Linked DNA regions of Prochlorococcus marinus str. MIT 1013. The protein of the gene in region 1 interacts with the protein of each later gene in a pairwise test. Links are inferred from orthologs where the notes say so. Each region holds a gene or a part of one and is shown on either strand. Other genes may lie near its edges. The genes, in order: O5633_RS00135 and sfsA.

The links.
Region 2: the proteins of O5633_RS00135 (region 1) and sfsA interact in binary tests that used the Escherichia coli proteins (3 or more experiments, as listed by UniProt). The link is inferred for Prochlorococcus marinus str. MIT 1013 from one-to-one orthologs.

The regions. Positions count from the first base shown.
Region 1 is NZ_CP114778.1:21,162-31,975, reverse strand. Bases 2,581-5,491 are described here. They hold O5633_RS00135 (glutamate-5-semialdehyde dehydrogenase), read right to left. Parts: upstream 4,739-5,491; coding sequence 3,422-4,738; downstream 2,581-3,421. Other genes in these bases: O5633_RS00130 (translocation/assembly module TamB), read right to left, coding at 4,886-5,491; O5633_RS00140 (dihydroneopterin aldolase), read right to left, coding at 3,036-3,425; O5633_RS00145 (esterase/lipase family protein), read right to left, coding at 2,581-3,035. Outside these bases: O5633_RS00155 (NAD(P)H-quinone oxidoreductase subunit 4), read left to right, coding at 1-308; O5633_RS00150 (M3 family metallopeptidase), read left to right, coding at 325-2,436; more of O5633_RS00145, read right to left, coding at 2,433-2,580; more of O5633_RS00130, read right to left, coding at 5,492-8,833; O5633_RS00125 (Ycf51 family protein), read left to right, coding at 8,901-9,440; O5633_RS00120 (DUF4332 domain-containing protein), read left to right, coding at 9,433-9,831; O5633_RS00115 (hypothetical protein), read left to right, coding at 9,894-10,163; O5633_RS00110 (CocE/NonD family hydrolase), read left to right, coding at 10,173-10,814. UniProt on the Escherichia coli protein: Catalyzes the NADPH-dependent reduction of L-glutamate 5-phosphate into L-glutamate 5-semialdehyde and phosphate. The product spontaneously undergoes cyclization to form 1-pyrroline-5-carboxylate.
Region 2 is NZ_CP114778.1:1,765,523-1,776,384, forward strand. The notes cover bases 2,997-5,955. They hold sfsA (DNA/RNA nuclease SfsA), read left to right. Parts: upstream 2,997-4,073; coding sequence 4,074-4,838; downstream 4,839-5,955. Other genes in these bases: murJ (murein biosynthesis integral membrane protein MurJ), read right to left, coding at 2,997-3,999; O5633_RS10035 (ammonium transporter), read left to right, coding at 5,103-5,955. Outside these bases: O5633_RS10000 (competence/damage-inducible protein A), read right to left, coding at 1-217; glyA (serine hydroxymethyltransferase), read right to left, coding at 204-1,439; O5633_RS10015 (DUF3181 family protein), read left to right, coding at 1,820-2,116; O5633_RS10020 (cytochrome-c oxidase), read left to right, coding at 2,157-2,405; more of murJ, read right to left, coding at 2,392-2,996; more of O5633_RS10035, read left to right, coding at 5,956-6,593; O5633_RS10040 (4-hydroxy-3-methylbut-2-enyl diphosphate reductase), read left to right, coding at 6,713-7,915; O5633_RS10045 (DoxX family protein), read left to right, coding at 7,979-8,512; purH (bifunctional phosphoribosylaminoimidazolecarboxamide formyltransferase/IMP cyclohydrolase), read right to left, coding at 8,576-10,132; O5633_RS10055 (alpha/beta hydrolase), read left to right, coding at 10,197-10,802; O5633_RS10060 (DUF3155 domain-containing protein), read right to left, coding at 10,799-10,862. UniProt on the Escherichia coli protein: Binds to DNA non-specifically. Could be a regulatory factor involved in maltose metabolism.

The DNA.
Region 1 (10,814 bases):
GCATAACAAGCCAAGAGGGATTCACATCTCTATTCAGAGCAATAACAATCCTTCTAGCAGCTATTGGACTAGTTCTAACTCCTATATACCTTCTCTCAATGTGTAGAAGAGTATTCTTTGGACCTAGGATACCAGCGTTATCAATAGTCAAAGAAATGGATGCTAGAGAGCTTTCAATAGGTTTAAGCCTCTTAGTTCCTACATTAGTAATAGGTTTTTGGCCAAGAATAGCAATTGATTTGTATGAGGTATCAACGAATGCTCTCGCACAATCATTAATTACCAATAACCTTGTACCAATTAGTTAGTTATTGATTTCAAAAAATGACTTCAAGTAAGCCAACAGCACTATTAAAAGGTGAAGGTCTTCCTGATTACGATAAAATCACCCCTAAAGAGATCACTGAAAATATACCCAAACTGATAAAAGATCTAAATAAAAAATTAAACAACCTCGAAGAACAACTCAAAGAAAAATTATCAACCAAAAGCTTTATAAGCTGGGAAGATGTAATGCCTCAGCTTTATGAAATAGGTGAAAAACTTAGATGGAGTTGGGGAGTTGTAAGTCACCTGAATGCTGTTTGCAATTCCTCCGAACTACGTGAAGTTCATTCAAATCAGCAACCTACGATCGTTAGATTTAGTAATCAGCTTGCTCAAAACGAAGTGATTTTCAAGGCGCTCTCAAATTTAAAAGAGAATGGAAACATAAAGGATGAAACACAAATAAGAATAATTGAGACAGAGCTAGTAACTATGAAAAATAAAGGAATTGGTCTAGAGGTTGATGAGAAAAGACTATTTAACTCTCGCAGTGAGCGATTAGCTGAGTTATCAACTACATTTAGCAACAATGTATTGGATGCAACTAAAAATTGGAGTCTTTTATTAAAAAACATCTCAGAAGTTGAGGGGCTTCCTGAGAGAGCTATTGAAACATTGGCTCTTGCCGCGAAGGAAGCTGGTGACAAGAATGGAGAGGGGAATGAACCTACAGCCTCAAGTGGCCCATGGAGAGTTGGCTTGGATTTACCTAGCTATATACCTTTTCAGACGTATGCAAAAGATCGACAAGTTAGAGAAAAAGTATATAGAGCTTTTGTAAGTAGAGCTAGCGATGGAAAAATTAACAATAAAAAAATAATTGAAGAAATTTTAGATCTCAGAAATAAGCAAGCCAAATCATTGGGATATAAAAACTGGTGTGAAATTAGTTTGGCTACAAAGATGGCTGACAATGAAGAAGCAGTTGAGATGTTACTCGAAGAATTACGATTAGCGGCAATGCCTCATGCTGAAAAAGAACTTGCACAACTTCGTGAGTGTGCCAAAAGCCATGGAGAAAGCGACGATTTCGAGCTATCTCCATGGGATATAAGTTTTTGGTCTGAAGTTCTACGTAAAGAGAAATACGATCTTGACCAAGAAAAACTCAGATCATGGTTCCCTTTGGATCAAGTTCTTAATGGTCTATTTAATTTATGCAAACGACTTTTTGAAATTGAAATTGATGAAGTAAATAATACAGCACCTTTATGGCATGAGGATGTCCGTTTCTTTAATGTTAAAAATTTAGATGGCCAGAAAATTGCATCATTCTATCTAGATCCTTTCAGTCGTCCTGCTACAAAAAGAGGTGGCGCATGGATGGATGAATGCTTATGTCGAAATCAAAAGAACAAAAATGAGATTGTTCTTCCAGTAGCCTATTTAATCTGCAATCAAACGCCTCCTATTTCGGACAAACCCAGTCTGATGAGTTTCGAAGAAGTAGAAACTCTCTTCCATGAATTTGGTCATGGACTACAGCACATGCTGACAACTGTAAATTACCCTCAAGCAGCCGGTATTAATAATGTTGAATGGGATGCTGTCGAATTAGCAAGCCAATTCATGGAAAATTGGTGCTTAGAGGATCAAACGATTTCTGAAATAGCAATACATTGGAAGACGAAAGAGCCATTACCAGAGTCGGAAATCAATAAATTAAGGCTGAGCAGAACATTTAATTCTGGGCTTGCGACTTTAAGGCAAATACATTTTGCTCTTACTGATCTAAAACTCCATAGTCGATGGAATGAAGATTTAGAAATTTCCCCAGATGAGTTACGAAGAGAAATCGCAAAAAGTACAACAGTGATGGATCCCATTCCAGAAGATCAATTTCTCTGTGCTTTCAGTCATATTTTTGCTGGTGGCTATGCTGCTGGATACTACTCTTATAAATGGGCTGAGGTGCTCAGTGCTGATGCCTTTGCCGCATTTGAAGAGGCAGGCCTTTCTAATCAGGATAAAGTCCGAAAGATTGGTAAAAAATATCGCGATTCAATTCTTAGTCTTGGTGGTAGTCGTTCACCCAATAAGGTTTTCAAACAATTTAGAGGAAGACTTCCCTCTACTGAAGCTCTAATAAGACATAGTGGTCTTATTTAGCTATTATTAAAAATCTTTTTGGCTAAAATATCTAGAGAACTAGAGTTTGTGATCAATTCTTTATGTGTCAACACAGGTAAATGATAGGAATTACCAATAGAAAGTTTTGCTTGCCAGCCTGGGAATGACATCAAGTCCCATTTTGTAAAAAAGCTAGTACATTCAACCTTTTCTAAGGAAGTTAAGTCATTATTTAATTGAGATAATAAACTACTTCCTCTTTTCATCTCTGCAATACCTGGCATCAAAAATGAAGGGATCAGTTGAGCTGTGTAAGTACCAAAATGAGGCGTACCAATACTAAAAAAACGTTTAGTTCTTAAAAAACCATTATGATTTTGCAACCAACACCTACTAATTAATCCACCCATTGAAAAGCCAACAATATCAATTTTAATTTCAGTCCCCACTAACTCCTCAATCTTAGAATCAAGATCTCGAGCTAAACGCCTAAGAGATGTTTTCCCATATTTGTGTGGCAAATGTGGTCTGTACAATTCATAATCGTTTTCTTTTGTTTTTTTTATTAGTTTTTCAAATAATTTAGGATTGTTCCACAAACCATGAACAAGAAAAATTGGTCTTTTGTATGTATCCAATTAATTAATAGGAAAGAAGAAATTCCTTTTTTTTTCGATTAAAACAGTTCCAGTGAATCCACATATTGGTGGCGAGCATTTTGTCAGCAGAATATGAATTGGAACTGGACCATATAGAGACTCAAGAAGATTCAAAATTTGATCACTAAAATATTCAATCGTTAAGCATTTGATTTCAAATGAAAGTTTTTTAACTGCTCTAATTGCTTCACTATAGTCTAATGATTTATCTAATTGATCAAGCTTGGATGACTCATCCAAATCCAACCAAAAACTGATGTCAAGAAGAAAGCTTTGACCATGTATTCGCTCACTTTCTAAAACACCTACGTGGGCCCATAAATTTATATCTTTTATATGAATTGCGCTTAAATTATGAAACTGACTCATAATGGTAAATCAATATGAGAAAAGCTCCTATCTCCAGAAGCGAAATCCTTAACGAGATCACCATCACCTCTGAGATAATAGCGATAGGTAACTAACCCTTCCAATCCTACTGGGCCTCTTGGTGGAAGAGTCTGAGTACTTATCCCAACTTCAGCTCCAAACCCATACCGGAAACCATCAGCAAAACGAGTAGAGCAATTATGGTAAACACCTGCACTATCAACCGAACTTAAAAACTTTTCAGCAACTTTCTTGTCATCAGTAACTATCGCCTCAGTATGACGAGAGCTATATTTACGAATATGTTCAAGAGCTTCGTCTGCATTACGAACGATTTTGATCGAAAGAATTAGATCAAGATATTCTGTAGACCAGTCAGCTTCATCAGCCCTATTTTTCACCCCTAAAGATTGACTCTTTGCATCTCCCTTAAGAGTAACTCCAGCACTTGAAAAAATTGGCAAACCTTTTTTCAAAAACATCTCTGCAACATCTTCATGAATTAATAATGTCTCAATAGCATTACAAGCAGCAGGATATTGAATCTTACTATCTAAAGCTATGTTTATAGCTTTAGTAATATCTACAGAATTATCTACATATAAATGACAAATTCCATCAGCATGCCCTAAGACAGGGATACGTGTATTTTCTTGAATAAATTGAACTAACTCATTACTACCTCTAGGTATTATCAAATTCACAAACCGATCTAAATGAAGTAAGCCTAAACTTTCTTGACGTGTAGTGAGCAAAGACAAAGCTCCTGAACCCACATTGGATTTGCTTAAACCCTTATCAAGAGAATCCATTATTGCTTGATTTGTAGCTTTTGCTTCACTTCCTCCTTTTAATAAAGCTCCATTACCAGAACGAACAGCAAGAGATGCTATTTGTATCAATGCATCTGGTCTCGATTCAAATATGACTCCTAATACTCCTAATGGAACTGTCACTCTCTCAAGGATAAGGTTTTCATCCAATTTCCTATGAAGTTGTCTATTACCTATTGGATCTACAAGATTTGAAACTTTTAGAACCCCGTCAATGCATCCTTTGAGTTTAGTTTTTGTTAACTGAAGTCTTGATAAAAGTGATTTATTCAACCCTTCTTTTTCTGATCTTTCAAGATCTTGAATATTTGCTTTCAATATCTCATCGGCGTTATCATTCAAAGCATTTGCCATTTCGATCAAAGCCTCACACCTTTGTTCATTAGTGGATTGACCAAGCAAAACAGAAGCTTCTTTTGCACTCTCTGCTACTTTTATTAGCTGGGGCGTAGGATCAGGAACTGAAAAGTTTGTACTCATTTGATTTAGATCAACTATTTAATCAAAGATAATTTTGTACTATCTTTAAAATATTCCTTTAATGGCGAATCAAGCAATAAAAGAAGATAAAAATCTATCTAACTAAGCAATTTTTTATTAAGTCATTTTATTCAACTATTCATTTATTTAATATCTAAAATAGAGTTGAAGCTGACTTTGCCAATTCCCATTCTTATCAAACGAGCCTAGTAGACCTACGTTGGGATTCATTTGAAAAGTAATATTTCCTTTCGGTGGAATATCTTGTCTGTTAGGAGCAGCCTGAACTGAAAAATTAATTTTATCGTTAAGGTCAACTCCTATTTCTGTCACCCATGCCTGTTGACCTGGCAAATTCGTATCTTCCTGATCAGTACTTGAAGAACTACTATCACTAGCATCATCGTCTGAATCTGATCCATTTATATATGCAGGATACAAAGATATTTGAAGCCTATCACTTAAAAAACCATTAATATTGCCTTGAAGATACGAAGCAAAAGATCTATTCAAAAAGCTAGCAAGCACATCACTATTTCCTCCACTACTTATTAGATTTGCAAGAGAATTACCTCCTATAAGTCCTAACAACTCACTTCTTCCCAAAGTTGGAGTACTTCTTAATTGAAAGTTTTCACTAATACGATCTGCAGGCCCAGAGGCCGTTACTTCGACATTTACAAAACGAGATCCTCCAATACCAAATGATGCCATACCATTAGAGGAAAAGTTACTGACGTCTCTAACATTATCTGGAACACGGCTTTTCAAAGTCACGTCAACATATGGAACCAAGCCCATAGACGGTACAAATACGGCTACATTAGGTTCACTTTGATCTAAATTAAAGGTAGTCGTAAAGAGATTAACGTAACCACTTACAAGCTTAATAACTCCACTAACATCAAGTGTTTCGTCAAAAGTACCATTTAAGAAAAGGAATCCATTTGTTTCGAAGCTTGCCAAGGGTTGTGAAACCAATCGCAATGAAGGGCCCAGTACAAGCTTTAAATTATCAAAGATTATTGACTCAAACCCTTTAGGCAAGCCAGAACTAATTATACGACTTGCAGGTGCATCTTCATCTTGAATAAATAAAACCAGGGGTTCTCTCTGGTTCCATTTTTGTTCTGGTAATCTACGACTTATTTTCACCATAGAATCTCTTTTTTCAGATGAAGTCTTACCTGAATTATTAGCTCTTTTAGCAAAAATTGAACCTTCTAAAATAAATACTTCACCTGCTAATTGAGGTTTAAAAATAGATCCCTTAACAACAATGTTAGACGAAGCGCTGATGTCAGTAAATGCGGTCTTGATTCGTGTTTTTTCTATAGAAATAGCCAATGGCTCGCTTTCACTTAATTGAGAATCAAATAATGAAATTCCACCTTGACTGTTAATGATGCCGTTTGCTCCTGTATTTGCTTTTAGAGTACGGACTTCAAGTCTATTGAAATCAAAAACTATTGTGCTATTCAAATTATGAATCTTTTTATCTTGAAAAAGTAGCTCACTGTTTTTCAAAACCAAAAACCCATTCGCAAGAGGTTTTGCAGGGGTTCCTCTAATCAACAAGCTTAGATCAGCTGTCCCTGAGGTCCAAGAAACATTCCCTTTCGTTAGTCCAGTCAAAAACGCCAACCCATCACCATGACTTTCGACCTTTAGATCAATAGGGTAAGAACTAATTAATGGGTAGGTTCCACCTAACTTAACAGGATTTGCCGAAGATTTATCCCTTAGAGCAATATCAAATTCTAGATAATTATCTTTAAATTTAATATTTCCATTATCTAAAATAATATTTCTGTTATAAATTACTGTATTCTTAATAATTAAATCTGCTGTAACTTGTGGGGTGGAATTGCCTAAAATATATTTACCCTTTAGACCAAAATACCCATCAACTGCAGAAGGTATTGGTGCAAATAAAGATAATAATGAAAAATTAAAATCAAGTAAAGAAAAATCTCCCATACCTGAAGATAGATTCCCATTAAAAGTTGCTTTAAAAGGTTTTATATCATTGGGACTTAGAATCTTTATTTTGTCTGTCCAAACCTTACCAAAGGCTTTTGCTTCTACATTTAAATCAGATAGAGTTGGACCACTTAATTTAATATCAGCATTAATATTCCCATTAAGATCATAAGGGTTAATAATGCTCTGATTATTTATCCTAGATATCTCATCTCTATATGAATCCTGAGACCTAGTTAAAGCGTCAAACTGACTATCTATAGAACTATTTGAATAACCAATTATAAATTTTTCTAAGTCTTCAGCCTTACCCATTGCATCTGAATACTTCAATCCTAATTTAGGCAACTCTAAAGCTGTAGCTGTAATCCAACTAGAGCTTACATCCTTAACTTGAGCTAACAAAGAAAATTCGGACCCATTATTAATGTCAAACTTAATCTTTCCCTTTTCAGTTGGTATTAATTCACCTGTTAAATTGGTTTCTGAATTTTTAATCTGACCTTTAATGCTTGCCTTATTTACTTTGAAACCTAACAATCTAAAATAATCTAAATTTAAATCACCATTAAGAAATAATGGATCAAGAGAAAATTGTCCATTACCTGAAACTTCCCCAAAGATTCGTTTAAAACTTTTCTCTGGCGGGAAAGCCACTTCTACTCGATCTAATCTAAATTTATTAGCATCCCATTCAAATGCATTTAATTTAGGATTTAGACTTATTTTACCTCCTAATCTATTTAGATTTAAATCATTAAAACTTCCATCCTTATTAAAGTTAATTTGAAGATCACCAGGGATAGAAGCACCTTCCGATACCATTCTCAAACTACCCCATTTCTGTTCACCTGGAATTCGAGTAAAAGAACCTCTCCATTTTTCTCTTAATCGGATACCATTAATCTGTGGATTGTTTAAAGAAAGGTTAATAGCAGAGTTCAGAGAAGATAAGGGGCCACGAAAATCACCTTTTGTATTTAATTTTCCTGATAATGAGGCATTTAGTATTGGATTTAACGCGCCTAAAGGAAAAGATTCTAAATTAAAATTAGCATTTAATTCACCAGGAATAAATTGCCGATCAACTATTGAAATTGGTAATTTTAATTTTAAAGAAAGTGGTTTATGTTCGAAATCTTTAATCTTAATAGAAGTTACAGAATTTATATAAGTTTTATCTTTTTTATAAAATGGTATTTCAGATGAGTTAGATATATCCCAATATCCATAATTCCAGTTAGAATCAATTAACATAAATTTATTATTATCACACTTTATTTTTGAATTATTTGTAGACAAGGTCTCCCTTAGAGGTCCTCCTTTTAGAGTTAAATCATTAAACAGTAAATCACCCTTACATCTGATTAAACCTTTCTTGACTCCCAAATTTAGACTTCCATTTATATTTCCTCTAGTGATAATATTAGTCTTATTTCCTAAAATCCCCTCAAAGATACTAAGACTTAATTTATTAATTTTTACTTTAGTTTTAAATTCTATTCCATCCCAATACCCATTTCCCGCAATAAAAAGGCTTCCTTGTTTTTTAGAGTCTAGATTAATCGCACCATAAATCTTTTTCTTACCAAGATTGAGAGATAGATCACCTTTCGCTAATAATGTCGTATCTCCAGAATTAAATACAATTTTGGTTGGTTCTTTTAAATTAAATTTTAGTTGAAGGTTGATTTTCTTAGGATTATCATTATGGGGAAGAATCCAAAACGAACCAGTATCATTTTTGCTTAATAAAATTTCTGTTCCTTTTGGATTAAATATTGCAACTGGTTGCCAATTAAATAAACTCGCAAAAGGAGCAAATTTAATTGTTAAATTTGAAATATTAACTGAGGAAGAATCTTTAATACCTGGAAGTAGAATTGTTGGCCCCAACTCAACTCCCCATGGTTTAAGACCTCTGTATGAACCTATTTTTAAAGGGTGACCTAATGAATTAGATAATGTTTTCTCTATTTGTGGAGAAAAACGGCTTATAGTCCTACTTAATAGTAGGTCTGCGCCACTCCAAATCAAAACACCACCCAATGCCGCAAAGGTTCCAGCAAGTCCCCACTGCTTTAATCTTTTAGAACTCCACTCATCTCCCATGAAAATTGTTTCTCAAACTTGGGGGAGCTAACAAACTATAAAGAATCAATTCAGGAGAAACCAGCCTATGTCTATTATTGAAGTTATCCAAGATGTTACAAAATGGCTAGCCTGGGGAGGCTCAGGACTTGGCGTCTTGACTGTTTTGGCTTATTTATTTAATTGGGGAATTAAATTCCGACTAACTGGGACAACAATTTTCACACTTTTACTATCTGCTAGTTGCTGGGCCTTTGAGCAAAGTTATTCTCCTCCGCTTAATGTCGAAGGTTACAAATATGCTCCTATTGTTTATGACAATGGATTTGATTTAGTTGTTGCTCAAGCATCAAATGATTTCCCTAAAGAAGCTGTAAAACCAACATTGTTACAAATAGCTGGTAATTTGAAAGGGGGAGGAAGAAATGGCGCTCAGGTCAAAGTCAGGCTAAGAAAGATAGAATCAGCTGGTGATGGAATAAGTAAACCAATTGTTCTAGGTGAATTAATAAATGATTTAAAAGAATCAAAGATAATAGAATTACCAGACAGGAATTATTCTGCAAGTGAATATTTATCAAATAATGCTGAAATTGAAGAAATCACTTTATTAGAGACTGATGAATAATAACTCATTATTGAAAGATCTTCCTAAAACATTTTATCAAGAAGAAAAAATACTTTTATCAAATAATATAAAAACATGGGATTCTTTATTATCTATCAGCGATGAAGAAATAAATCATCTAATCTATGGAAGTCTAGGTAGTGTTCGCAATCTAAAAAGACTTAAATGTATAGCGTATTTTATATGTACTTTAGATATTCAACTCAACGAAGCAGCCTTGCTGATGCACTCAGGATTAATTACCAACAAGGCCATTTCACGACTTACTCCTCAAGAGCTAGTTCAAAAGACTGGACGCTTTGAAAGAATTCTTCGAACAGGAAGAATTCCAATAATAGATCTAAAAAAAGCCCACTTTTTAATAGAGAAAGCGAAAAAAAGCATTATTTAATTTACCCAAGAACAATTAGGTAATAGAATATAATTAAAAAAAAACTAGGTAAACTAACGAAAATGAATGGTTTACTAATCACTTTAATATTTACATCATTTGGAATTAGTCAAGGTGCAATGGCTCAATCAAGACTTCTTGAGGTTGTAAAAAGGAATCCCGATGAAGCAAAGTCTATTTGCGAAAGTTTCAGAGAATTAAATAAAGAAAATATTTCAGCTGGTTCACAACAATCTATTCAGAAAATTTCAATTCAAAAAAATATAAGCGAAGTTGATGCTGAGATCCTTTCTATGTACGTAAGAGGTCTTTATTGCCCAGAAACTTTTTAAGACAAAGTAATGAATTCTATAAGATACAGGGACGAAGGCTTAAAACTTAGAGACGGAACATTACTAAAATCTCGAATCTGGTCGCCTCAGGGAAAAGGTCCATGGCCTGTCTTACTTATGCGCCAGCCATATGGAAGAGAAATTGCTTCTACAATTACGTATGCTCATCCATCTTGGTGGGCTAGTAAGGGCTATCTAGTCGTCATACAAGATGTACGAGGTCAAGGTGGGTCTGAAGGAGAGTTTTCAGGTTTCAGTCAAGAAGCTTCAGACACTAGTCAAACTCACAATTGGGTTCGATCCTTGCCTGAATGCAATGGCCTACTAGGCACATACGGTTTTTCATATCAAGGCTTAACACAACTCATTGCGGAGGAAGGTACTCCTCCACCTGATTGCATTATTCCTGCAATGACAGGTCTTTCAGAGAATGAACATTGGAGTTGTGAAGGAGGAGCGTTTTGGTGGCACTTGGGAATTGGATGGGGTTTGCAATTAGCCGCCCAAAAAGCACAAAGAGAGAAAAATTGGACAGCTTGGCACGAAATCCGTGAAAATCTTGAATCGAAAAAATACTTATATAACGGTCATTATTTACTCAAAAAGAATGATCCAGAAGGGATGGCATATAAATGGCTAAATCTTTCGTCT
Region 2 (10,862 bases), 1.7 Mb from region 1 along the record:
GATTAGATGCCTCAAGTATTGCTTCTTTTAATCTGTCAGAGTTATCTCCGATAACCGTTTGTCTGAAATGTGGAATACCTAAAATTGCTAATTGTTCAGCTATCCATTGAGAATTAGTATTAACAATATTTCCTAGCAGTATTTCGCTACCAATGCATAAGATCTCTGCTCCAAATTGATTTTTATTGTTAATACTGGCTTCTTTAAATGTTTTCACTGTATAAAGGAAACTTATTGCAAAGTTCAGATACTTTCCTGATTGATTTTTCCTTTATTTTTTCATCATTAGGGTTAAGCAATCTATCTGCAATGATATTCCCAACATCCTCAAAGGCTTGTTCATTAAACCCCCTAGTTGTAAGAGCTGCGGAACCTAGCCTTAGCCCACTAGTAACAAATGGTGATTCGGGGTCAAAAGGTACAGTATTTTTGTTTGCGGTTATCTTGATATCACTAACTAACTGATCAGCAACTTTACCTGTCATACCAATACTTCTAAGGTCAAGAAGAACTATGTGATTATCAGTCCCTTTACTGACAATAGAAATGCCTCTTTTTTGAAGTTGATTGGAAAGAACTTTTGCGTTTGAGAGTACTCTTTGGCTGTAGAGCTTGAATGCGGATTCAGAAGCTTCTTTGAATGCCACGGCTTTGGCTGCTATTACATGTTCTAAAGGACCTCCCTGGGTGCCTGGAAAAACAGCCTTATCAAGCTTTTTCCCAAGCTCTTCGTTTTTTGAGAGAATTAGTCCTCCCCTTGGCCCTCTAAGAGTTTTGTGAGTGGTTGTTGTAACTACATCACAATATGGGATTGGACTTGGGTGAAGACCACTTGCCACTAAACCAGCAATGTGAGCAATATCAGCCAATAAATAAGCATTTACTTCATCAGCTATTGATCTAAAAGCCTGGAAGTCAATTTTTCGTGGATACGCAGAGAATCCACAAATAATTAGTTTTGGCTGATTTTCAATCGCTTTTTTTCTGATTGCATCCATATCTAATATTTCGGTCGTTTTATCAACTTCGTAGTGACATGTCTTAAACCATTTGCCACTGACATTTACAGGTGAACCATGTGTGAGGTGACCTCCATGAGATAGGTCCATTCCCATGATTTTGTCACCAGGCTTAAGAAGGCTTAGAAAAACTGCAAAGTTAGCTTGAGCTCCGCTGTGTGGTTGGACATTTGCCCAGTTGGCACCAAAAAGGTTTTTTGCTCTATCTATTGCTAATTGCTCAATTCCATCAATATGCTCACATCCTCCGTAATAGCGCTTATTGGGGAGACCTTCAGCATATTTATTTGTTAGGACTGAGCCCTGTGCTTCCATTACAGCCTTTGAGGCGAAATTCTCACTTGCAATTAGTTCTAAATGTGTTTCTTGTCTTGATAATTCATTGTTTATTAATTTCGCAATACTTGGATCACATTCCATCAAAGAAGATTTAATAGTCACTTTATTCTTTTATTTATGATGTGATAGTAGGCATATGTTTAGTCTAATGAGAAAAAACTTTCTCTTATTTTCTGGTTATATATGGATTTACATATTTTTTAAACGCGCCTGGAGAGATTCGAACTCCCGACCCTCTGATCCGTAGTCAGATGCTCTAATCCGCTGAGCTACAGGCGCATAAAAAAACAATATCAGATTGACACCCAAAGAATAGGAAAATATGTGTGTATCTATGCCTTAAAAATTGATTGAAATACGATTGTGAAACTTAAAAAGTTATTTTTCCATTAATTTTTGCATTTTGAGAAAGTAATCAATCTCTATCTAAGGTTACTAATAATAGAAAAAACTATGTTTTTATGTCCACTTCTATCGATTCATCGCAAATTAATGAGCTAGCTGTGTCAATAGCTGACAGATTATTTATTCAAGTTGAAAATTGGAACCTTTATCTGGGCGATGCGGGCCTTTCAAAGGACTTGGCTATTGAATGTCAGGCTAACTTTGATCAAGGTGCAAATGTTTCAGCTAGAAAAGCTCTTGAAGCGATTCAAGTAAAACTTGGCGGAGGTAAAACGATTTTGCCATTATCAAAATTAATTCCACCAAATCAATTTTTTGACCTCGAGGAGATTTTAGAACCCTATTGCAGATAAGATTTGATCAATTGCTTTCTTATTCTTGCTAATCATTCAGGTGACTAATGCCAGAGAAGTTGTAAGGAAGCGAATTGGTCGCTTAGGAGAAAGACTTATAGGGAAAGTTGCTGATGCTGAAGCACAGGTTGAAAAGGAATTAATGAAAGAGATGGAAATAGCTTTTCAAGAGTTTGGCATTGAAGCAAGAATTCTTTCAGTCAGTGGAGTGAAAACTGATGAAATGAACTGTTTAGAAATTCCACTTAAAGTTAGATCAGAAAAAGATGTTTTTCTTAAAGATGATTAAATTTCTCTTTTAAAAACTTATTTAAATTATTAATATCATCAACTTTAAGAATAATTGCTAGACAATAGAATATAACAAGACTAATTCCAGATGATATTATTATTTTAAATAATAAATTAAAGAAACTATAGGGCAAGTATGTTATTTTAAAAATAAAAAATGAGCTAATACCAGAAATTAAACCAATTAATATAATTCTAAGGTTTTGTGATACTATTTTTGAAAGTTTCAGGTTCTCTAGTTTATTATTTAATTTTAAGAGTAAAAGTATGCAAGCAAATAAATTAACAAATGTAGTTGAATATACTAAACCATTTACTCCTAAGTTGATTGGGGATAGTTCCCCCCATGGACTTGTTCCTCCAATTAGAAACCAGTCAAAAAATAAATTTAATAATATTGCTATACTTGATATTCTAAATGGTGTTTTTGAATCTTCAATACCATAAAATACTCTTACTAATAGATCTCTTAATAGATAAAAAGGCATACCTATTCCATATGCAATCAATAGTTGACTTACAACATCTATAGCATTTTCATTGAATGAACCTCTGCCATAGATTAATATTACTATTGGAGCAGATAGTGAAATAAATATCGAACCTAGAAATACCATCGAAGAAGAGGAAATAATTAATCCTTGATGGATTTTCTTGATCAATTTTAAATGATTTTCTCGAGCTCTTAAGCTTACAAAAACTGGTAATAATGGAATTAAAATAGAATTTGATATTATTCCAAGAGGAGCTTGAACTAAAAAGTTTGCGTAACTTAGAGCAGCTGCAGCTCCAACTATTTTTGATGCAAAGAATAAATCAGTAATAACATTGATTTGCATCATTCCTGAAGAAAGTGAAGCAGGGGCAATCATTCTCCAGGCTCTTTTTAATTCTGAATATTTTGTTTGGATTGAAAAACTTATAGTAAATATTCCTTTTTTAATTAGAAAAGGTATTTGAATTAAATATTGAGATAGAGCTCCTATAAATGTTGCCTTTGCAAGAATAATTCCTCCCCTCAAGTTTAATTCATATATATCAGCTGAAGTTTCTTTATTTATCCAAAAGTTTGATACTGCAATTATAATTATTAGACTTGAAAGTAATGGAGATATAGACGGGATTAAAAATTCTTTTTTTGCATTTAGAGATCCAAAACCTAGGCCTATTAGTCCAGATAAGAATATAATGGGAGACATTATTTTTAATTGAGAAGATGCTATTTCTTTGATCTCATTGTTTAAACTGGGTCCAACTAAATTAATCAATAAATCGGATGAAAAGAAAATAAAAAAACTTATTATTAATAGTATTAGAGATAAAATATTATTGATTGAACTTATAAATAACCTACTATCAATTTTATTTTTATCTGCTAATAGTGTAACCATTGAGTTATGTAATGGTCCATTAATACCTCCAAGAAGAACCAAGAAAAATCCAGGTATAATATAAGCATAATTATATGCATCATATGCAGCACTAATTCCGAAAGCACCAGCAATAACTAATTGCCTAGCCATCCCACCAAGTTTACTTAATAAAGTTCCTAAACTTACGACGAAAGCAATTTCTTTGAATGATTTCGACATGTTAGGTTTGAAAAAAGAGAGCTTTCATCTTTCTAGAATATTTTTAGTTCTTGTTTTAATTGGATGTTAATTAAGTGATTGAGATTGGGAAAACCATTATTAAGTTTCCCCCTCTTGTAGAGGGAATCTTAATTAAAAGATATAAGAGATTTTTGGCTGATGTTGAGTTGGCTGATGGTGAAATTGTTACTGCTCATTGTGCAAATACAGGACCAATGAAAGGGGTTTTGAGGCCTGGTGGTCGAGTTAGACTTAAGTTCTCTCCTTCTCCTAAACGTAAATTAGATTGGTCTTGGGAGCAAGCTGAGGTGCCAAGTCATAATGAGCTGAAAAGATGCTGGGTTGGTATTAATACATCTTTACCTAATAAATTGATTAGAAATTTGGTTGAGGCGAATGGCTTAGAGAAGCAATTGGGTTCAATTGCAAATATCAAGCCTGAAGTTAAATATGGTTTAGAGGGTAAAAGTCGAATTGATTTGTTACTTAAACCAAAAACAAACAACTCAGATAGTAGAGATATTTATATAGAGGTTAAAAATACAACTTGGTGTGAAAAAACATTAGCTTTATTCCCGGATACGGTAACCACAAGAGGTCAAAAACATTTGAGGGAGCTAATGAGTATTTGTACTAATTCAAGGGCGATATTGATTCCTTGCATAAGTAGAAGTGATATGGAAATTTTTGCACCTTCTGATTTAGCAGATCCTTTATATGGAAAATTATTTAGACAGGCAATATCTATGGGTGTAGAGGTTGTTCCATGCTCATTTGGTTTCTTTTCGGACCACATAACTTGGGAAGGTGTTAAACCCTTTAAGATTTCACAAAAATAAAATATCTAGAACAAAATACTTAGGTAGATCTATTTTAACTATTTAAGCTAGTTTTTTATTTTGATTTTTAATTGTGGGATTTAAATTAATTTGAAAATTTAATCAATTAACACAAAAAATGTGTAAATAAGAACATATATGCGGTACCAAACTCTTTTTTTGTATCAACACCTACATCTTGTCAGTATCAGTTGCATTCATATTCATAAGTGTATAAATTTTGGATTAACTATCCATTTCTTTTTTTCGAAGTAAGCATCATTTATGACCACTGCTTTGCAATCGCCTCCAAGGCGAAGTACTTCTCGTCTTCAAGACGCAAGTCTTTTGAACGGGCCAATGCTTCTTCTAAGAAGCATTAAAGGTTTTAGAAGAAGTCAATCTTGGGCATGGCTAGCGTCTGTCCCATTGGCACTTTTAGGATTAGGTGTTTTCACTTTCTCTGCAAGAGCTGAGGTTGCACTTTCAGATTTAACTGGACCTCAAGCTGCTGCATTTTTGGCAGATAACCTTTGGTTATTTATAGCCACAATCCTCGTTATTTTTATGAACGCAGGATTCGCAATGGTTGAAGCTGGTATGTGTCGCCAAAAAAATGCGGTCAACATATTAGCCAAAAACTTATTTGTTTTTGCTCTTGCTGTCACTGCCTATTGGGTAATTGGATATTCCCTAATGTATGGCGGTTCAGTAATTGATGGATGGCTTTATTTCCAAGGCTTGTTTGTTGATCCTGATCCTTCAGGTGCATTAGAGTGTGCAGCTGCTGGCGATACAGGTTGTCTTGTTCCAGCAGTTGATTTCCTTTTTCAGTCTGCTTTTGCTGGTACTGCTGCAACTATCGTTTCTGGATTAGTTGCAGAGAGAGTCAAATTTGGTGAATTTGTCGTTTTCTCTATAGTTTTAACTGCTTTTATCTACCCAATCGCTGGTAGTTGGCAGTGGAATGGTGGATGGCTTTCTGAACTTGGCTTTATTGACTTTGCTGGCTCATCTATCGTTCATTCTGTTGGAGGATGGGCAGGTCTTGTTGGGGCAATGCTGCTTGGACCTCGTATTGGCAAATTTGTAGATGGCAAAGCTCAAGCTATGCCTGGACACAATATGGCTATTGCAACTTTAGGAGCGCTAATCCTTTGGATAGGTTGGTATGGATTTAATCCTGGCTCCGAATTAGCAATGGATCAATATGTTGCTTATGTCGCCGTAACAACAACATTGGCAGCAGCTGGTGGCGCAATCGCAGCTACAGTTCTATCTACCATTACTTCTGGTAAACCTGATCTAACCATGATTATCAACGGTATACTTGCTGGATTAGTAAGTATCACTGCTGGTTGTGGCAATATGACTTTTGCTGGATCTTGGCTTGCTGGAGCAGTTGGTGGATTAATTGTTGTAGTTGCAGTAGCTGCTTTAGATTCTGCAGGTATTGATGATCCAGTTGGTGCTTTCTCAGTTCACGGTGTTTGTGGTGTTTGGGGAACTGTTGTCATAGGCCTTTGGGGCGTTGATGGCATGGACCCAGGTGCTGCAGGAATTGGTCTTCTTAATGGAGGAGGAATTAACCAATTCTTCATTCAAGCATTAGGTGCAGCTGCTTATGGTATCTGGACTGTAGTTACATGCTGGATTGCTTGGCAAATTATTGGTGGCTTCTTCGGTGGCATCAGAGTTAGCGAAGCAGAAGAGACTCAGGGTCTTGACATTGGCGAGCATGGAATGGAGGCATATCCTGACTTTGCTTCTAGCTAGTTACCTTATTTAGTTCTCTTACATTAAGTTTAAAAAAGCCCGGATATATTCCGGGCTTTTTTAGTGTGGTTTAATAGTGATGGGAATCCTATCAATTTGTTTATAACCTTTTAATTGAAATGGATACTCAAGCATTCAAGCAAACTCTTCATAAATCAGATAGATATAACAGGAGAGGATTTGGCTCTGCAAACAAGCGAGCCCAGGCTCTAGCAGAGGCTTATCAAAGTGGATTAATCGGATCAATTAGAGATAACGGCAATGAATTGGTTCATGGACGACTTAAAGTCAAAATTGCAGAGGCTTTTGGTTTTTGTTGGGGAGTAGAAAGAGCTGTAGCAATGGCTTATGAGACTAGAAAGCATTATCCGAATGAAAAGATATGGATTACTAATGAAATTATTCATAATCCTTCAGTAAATGACCAGCTTAGGAAAATGGATGTACTTTTTATTACTGAGGAGAAAGGAGTCAAGGATTTTTCAGGCGTAAAAGATGGGGATGTTGTAATTCTTCCTGCTTTTGGTGCAACTGTTCAAGATATGAAAATGCTTCATGATAGAGGCTGTCATATTATTGACACCACTTGTCCATGGGTTTCAAAAGTTTGGCATACAGTTGAAAAGCATAAAAAACATACATTTACTTCCATTATTCATGGTAAATACAAACATGAAGAAACACTTGCGACTAGCTCTTTCGCAGGAACTTATCTAGTTGTATTTGACTTAGAAGAAGCCAATTATGTAGCTGAATATATTCTTGGTAATGGAAATAGAGAGGAATTCTTAAAGCGTTTTGCTAAAGCATCTTCTGCTGGGTTTGATCCTGATAAGGATTTGCAAAGAATTGGGGTCGCTAACCAGACAACAATGCTCAAAAGTGAAACAGAAGAGATAGGTAAATTATTCGAAAAAACGATGCTAAAAAAATACGGTCCAGCTGATTTAAATGAACACTTTTTAGCTTTCAATACTATTTGTGATGCCACGGAGGAAAGACAAGGAGCAATGTTTTCTCTAGTTGATGAACCCCTTGATCTTATGGTTGTTATTGGTGGTTATAACTCTTCAAACACTACCCATCTTCAAGAAATAGCGGTAAGCAGGGGTATTCGCTCTTTCCATATTGATACTCCAGAGCGAATAGGAGAAGAGACAAATACTATTACTCACATGCCACTTGAAGGTGAATTAATTACTGAGAAGGAATTTCTTCCAATTGGCAGTATTAAAGTGGGAATCACATCTGGAGCCTCTACTCCAGATAGAGTGGTTGAGCATGTTATCCACAAGCTTATGAAAATAAGTGAAAAAGATTAATCTAGGGTAAATCACAATTTTGACTCAATTTCTCGTAGGATATACATTCAATATTTGTTGAAGATGGCTCAACCCACAAGCTCTAATATTCAAGATTCTGACTCACAAAAGGTTGAAGTCGTTGTACAGAGTCCCGATGGGGAGGTGAATATTTTTGGAGAACTTTCAATATTAGTTCTTAGAGTTAGTTTTAGTTTGTTGATGGTTCATCATGGTTTGGAAAAATTAAATGATCCAGGAGGATTCGCTGAATTTGTTGTGGGTAAATATTTCAGCTTTCTTCCTGGTGATCCTGTAATTTGGACATACATGGCCGCCGTTACTCAAATAGTTTGTCCAATTGGTTTAGCGACTGGGGTATTGGCAAGAATATCCTCCTTGGGTCTGCTATCAACTATGGTATTCGCGTTATATTTCCACTTTATAGATACTGGCTTAGAAGGATTTCCTTTCGCTGTTGTAGAAAATCACAATTACATATTTGAATTATCCGCCATTTATGCTGCAATATCATTCTATTTTTTATGTGCTGGTCCTGGAAGACTTTCACTCTTTAGGAAATCAAATAAAATAACTTATTATCCAAAAGGTACATAAGTAAAGAATAACTTTTAAGGCTAAATAATAATATTTAAAATTAAAAATTACTCATAGTTGGTTTTAATGTAAAAAGTGTCTTTTTCCAGTAAGAACCATTTTTATTCCCAATTCATTGCATGCGCTGATAGAATCTTTATCTCTAATACTTCCACCTGGCTGAATAATTGAACTAATACCATAATCAGCTGCCATCTTTACAGTATCGTCGAATGGGAAAAAACCATCACTAGCCAACACAGCACCTTTTGATTTGCTCCCAGCTGCCTCTAATGCAAGTTTTGCTGAACCTATCCTATTCATTTGACCAGCTCCAATTCCTAGACTCTGCTTATTAGATGCAACAGCTATTGCATTTGATCGTATATGTTTTACGATTTTCCAAGCAAAAGATAAGTCAATCATTTCCTCTTCATTTGGGATTAGTTTGGTAACATTTTTCCATTCAGTTTGATCAAAATCCGGTTCATCTAAATCTTGAATTAATAAACCACCAAGTATGCTTCTGATATGATTGTTATCTGCTTTTTGAATAGACTCAGCTTTTAACTCTAATAGCCTTAGGTTTTTCTTTTTTGAAAGTATTTCTTTTGCATTACTATCAAAATAGGGAGCTACTATGCATTCGATAAATATATTTTCAAGTTCTTTTGCAGCAGCTTTATCCACGGGGCAATTGATAGCAATAATTCCACCAAAAGCACTAACTCGATCTCCATCTAATGCTCTTTTTAGAGCAGAACATGGCGAATCTCCAATTGCGACTCCACAAGGATTTGTGTGTTTAATAACTACCGCCGCTTTTTGATATGAAGCATCTTTAATAGTATTTTCATATCCAAATTCACGGAGCGTAGATAATGCAGCCTCCAGATCAAGAAGATTATTTGTACTTAATTCTTTTCCTTGCAATTGATTAGCTCCACTCCAACCTTTCTCAGGCTCTCCATACCATGAGGCCTTTTGGTGGGGATTTTCTCCATACCTAAGCTCTTGCTTTAAAGGCAAGCTTTGCAACCAATAAGCTTTTTGTGAGGGAATTTGCTTTGCAATCCATTTGCTTATTGTTAGGTCATAAATGGCTGTATGCTCAAAGGCTTTTAGAGAATAGCTTTTTCGTAATTCATTGGTGACTGTTTTTGATTTGTATGCATCAATTAAGTTTGAGTATTGACTTGGATTAGTGACTACAAGAACGTCTTCATGGTTCTTTGCCGCTGCTCGAATCATTGTTGGACCGCCAATATCAATATTCTCGATTGCCTCATCCCATGAAACATTTTCTTTTGAAATTGTTTGTTCAAATGGATATAAGTTAACAACCACCAAATTAATTGGATTGATATTTTGTGCCTTCAAATCTTCCATATGATTTTGTTTATCTCTTTTCGCCAATATTCCTCCATGAATTTTGGGATTAAGTGTTTTCACCCTTCCTTCAAGAATTTCTGGAAACCCTGTGTAATCTGCTACTCGAGTGACAGGTAGATTTGCGCTCTCAATTAACTTTGCAGTTCCTCCACTTGAAATAATTCTGAAACCCAATTCATTTATTAATGCTTCAGCCAGAGGAATTAAGCCAGTTTTGTCTGAGACACTTAACAGTGCTATTGGTGACATTTTTATTCTTTGAAATCGATTCTTTTCGATAACCTACGCATCAAAGAGCCATATTGCATTCAAGATGACTGAACTAATCTGCTTAAATTCTGAATCCGCAACAAATAGATTGGTTTTACTTCACGGTTGGGGAGCTGATGCACATGATCTTGTACCTATTGGAAAATTATTAACTGAAGGATTAAAAAATCGTTTTGAAATTGTTTCTTTCTCTGCTCCTAATATTCATCCAAGCGGATTAGGTAGGCAATGGTACCCCTTGTACCCTCATGAGTGGGAACAGGTTCCAAATGCAGTATTAGACCTTGAAAGGAGCTTAAATAGCCTTTGCTTTAAACGCATCCCTTTAAATAAAACATTGCTCTTGGGCTTTTCTCAAGGAGGTGCAATGGCTTTAGAGCTTGCAAAAAGAAATAGATTTGATGGGGTTTTTGCACTTAGCTCTTATCCACATCCGGATTGGGAACCTTCAAAAAATATGCCACCAATTTTTCTTTGTCATGGAAATATGGATCAAGTAGTCCCTAAAGCTGCTTCTCAGAAAAGCTTTGATATTTTGTTAAAACATGAAGTTAAGTCAGAGTTGTATTTCTTTGATGGAGGCCATGAAATAACTAATGATCTAATTGAACATTGCCGAGAAAAAATTAAACAAGAATTTCTGGATTAAACAAAAGCGTATTCATACTCTTCGATTTCTTCCCAGTCGTCTGCTGTAAGTTCTAAGCCT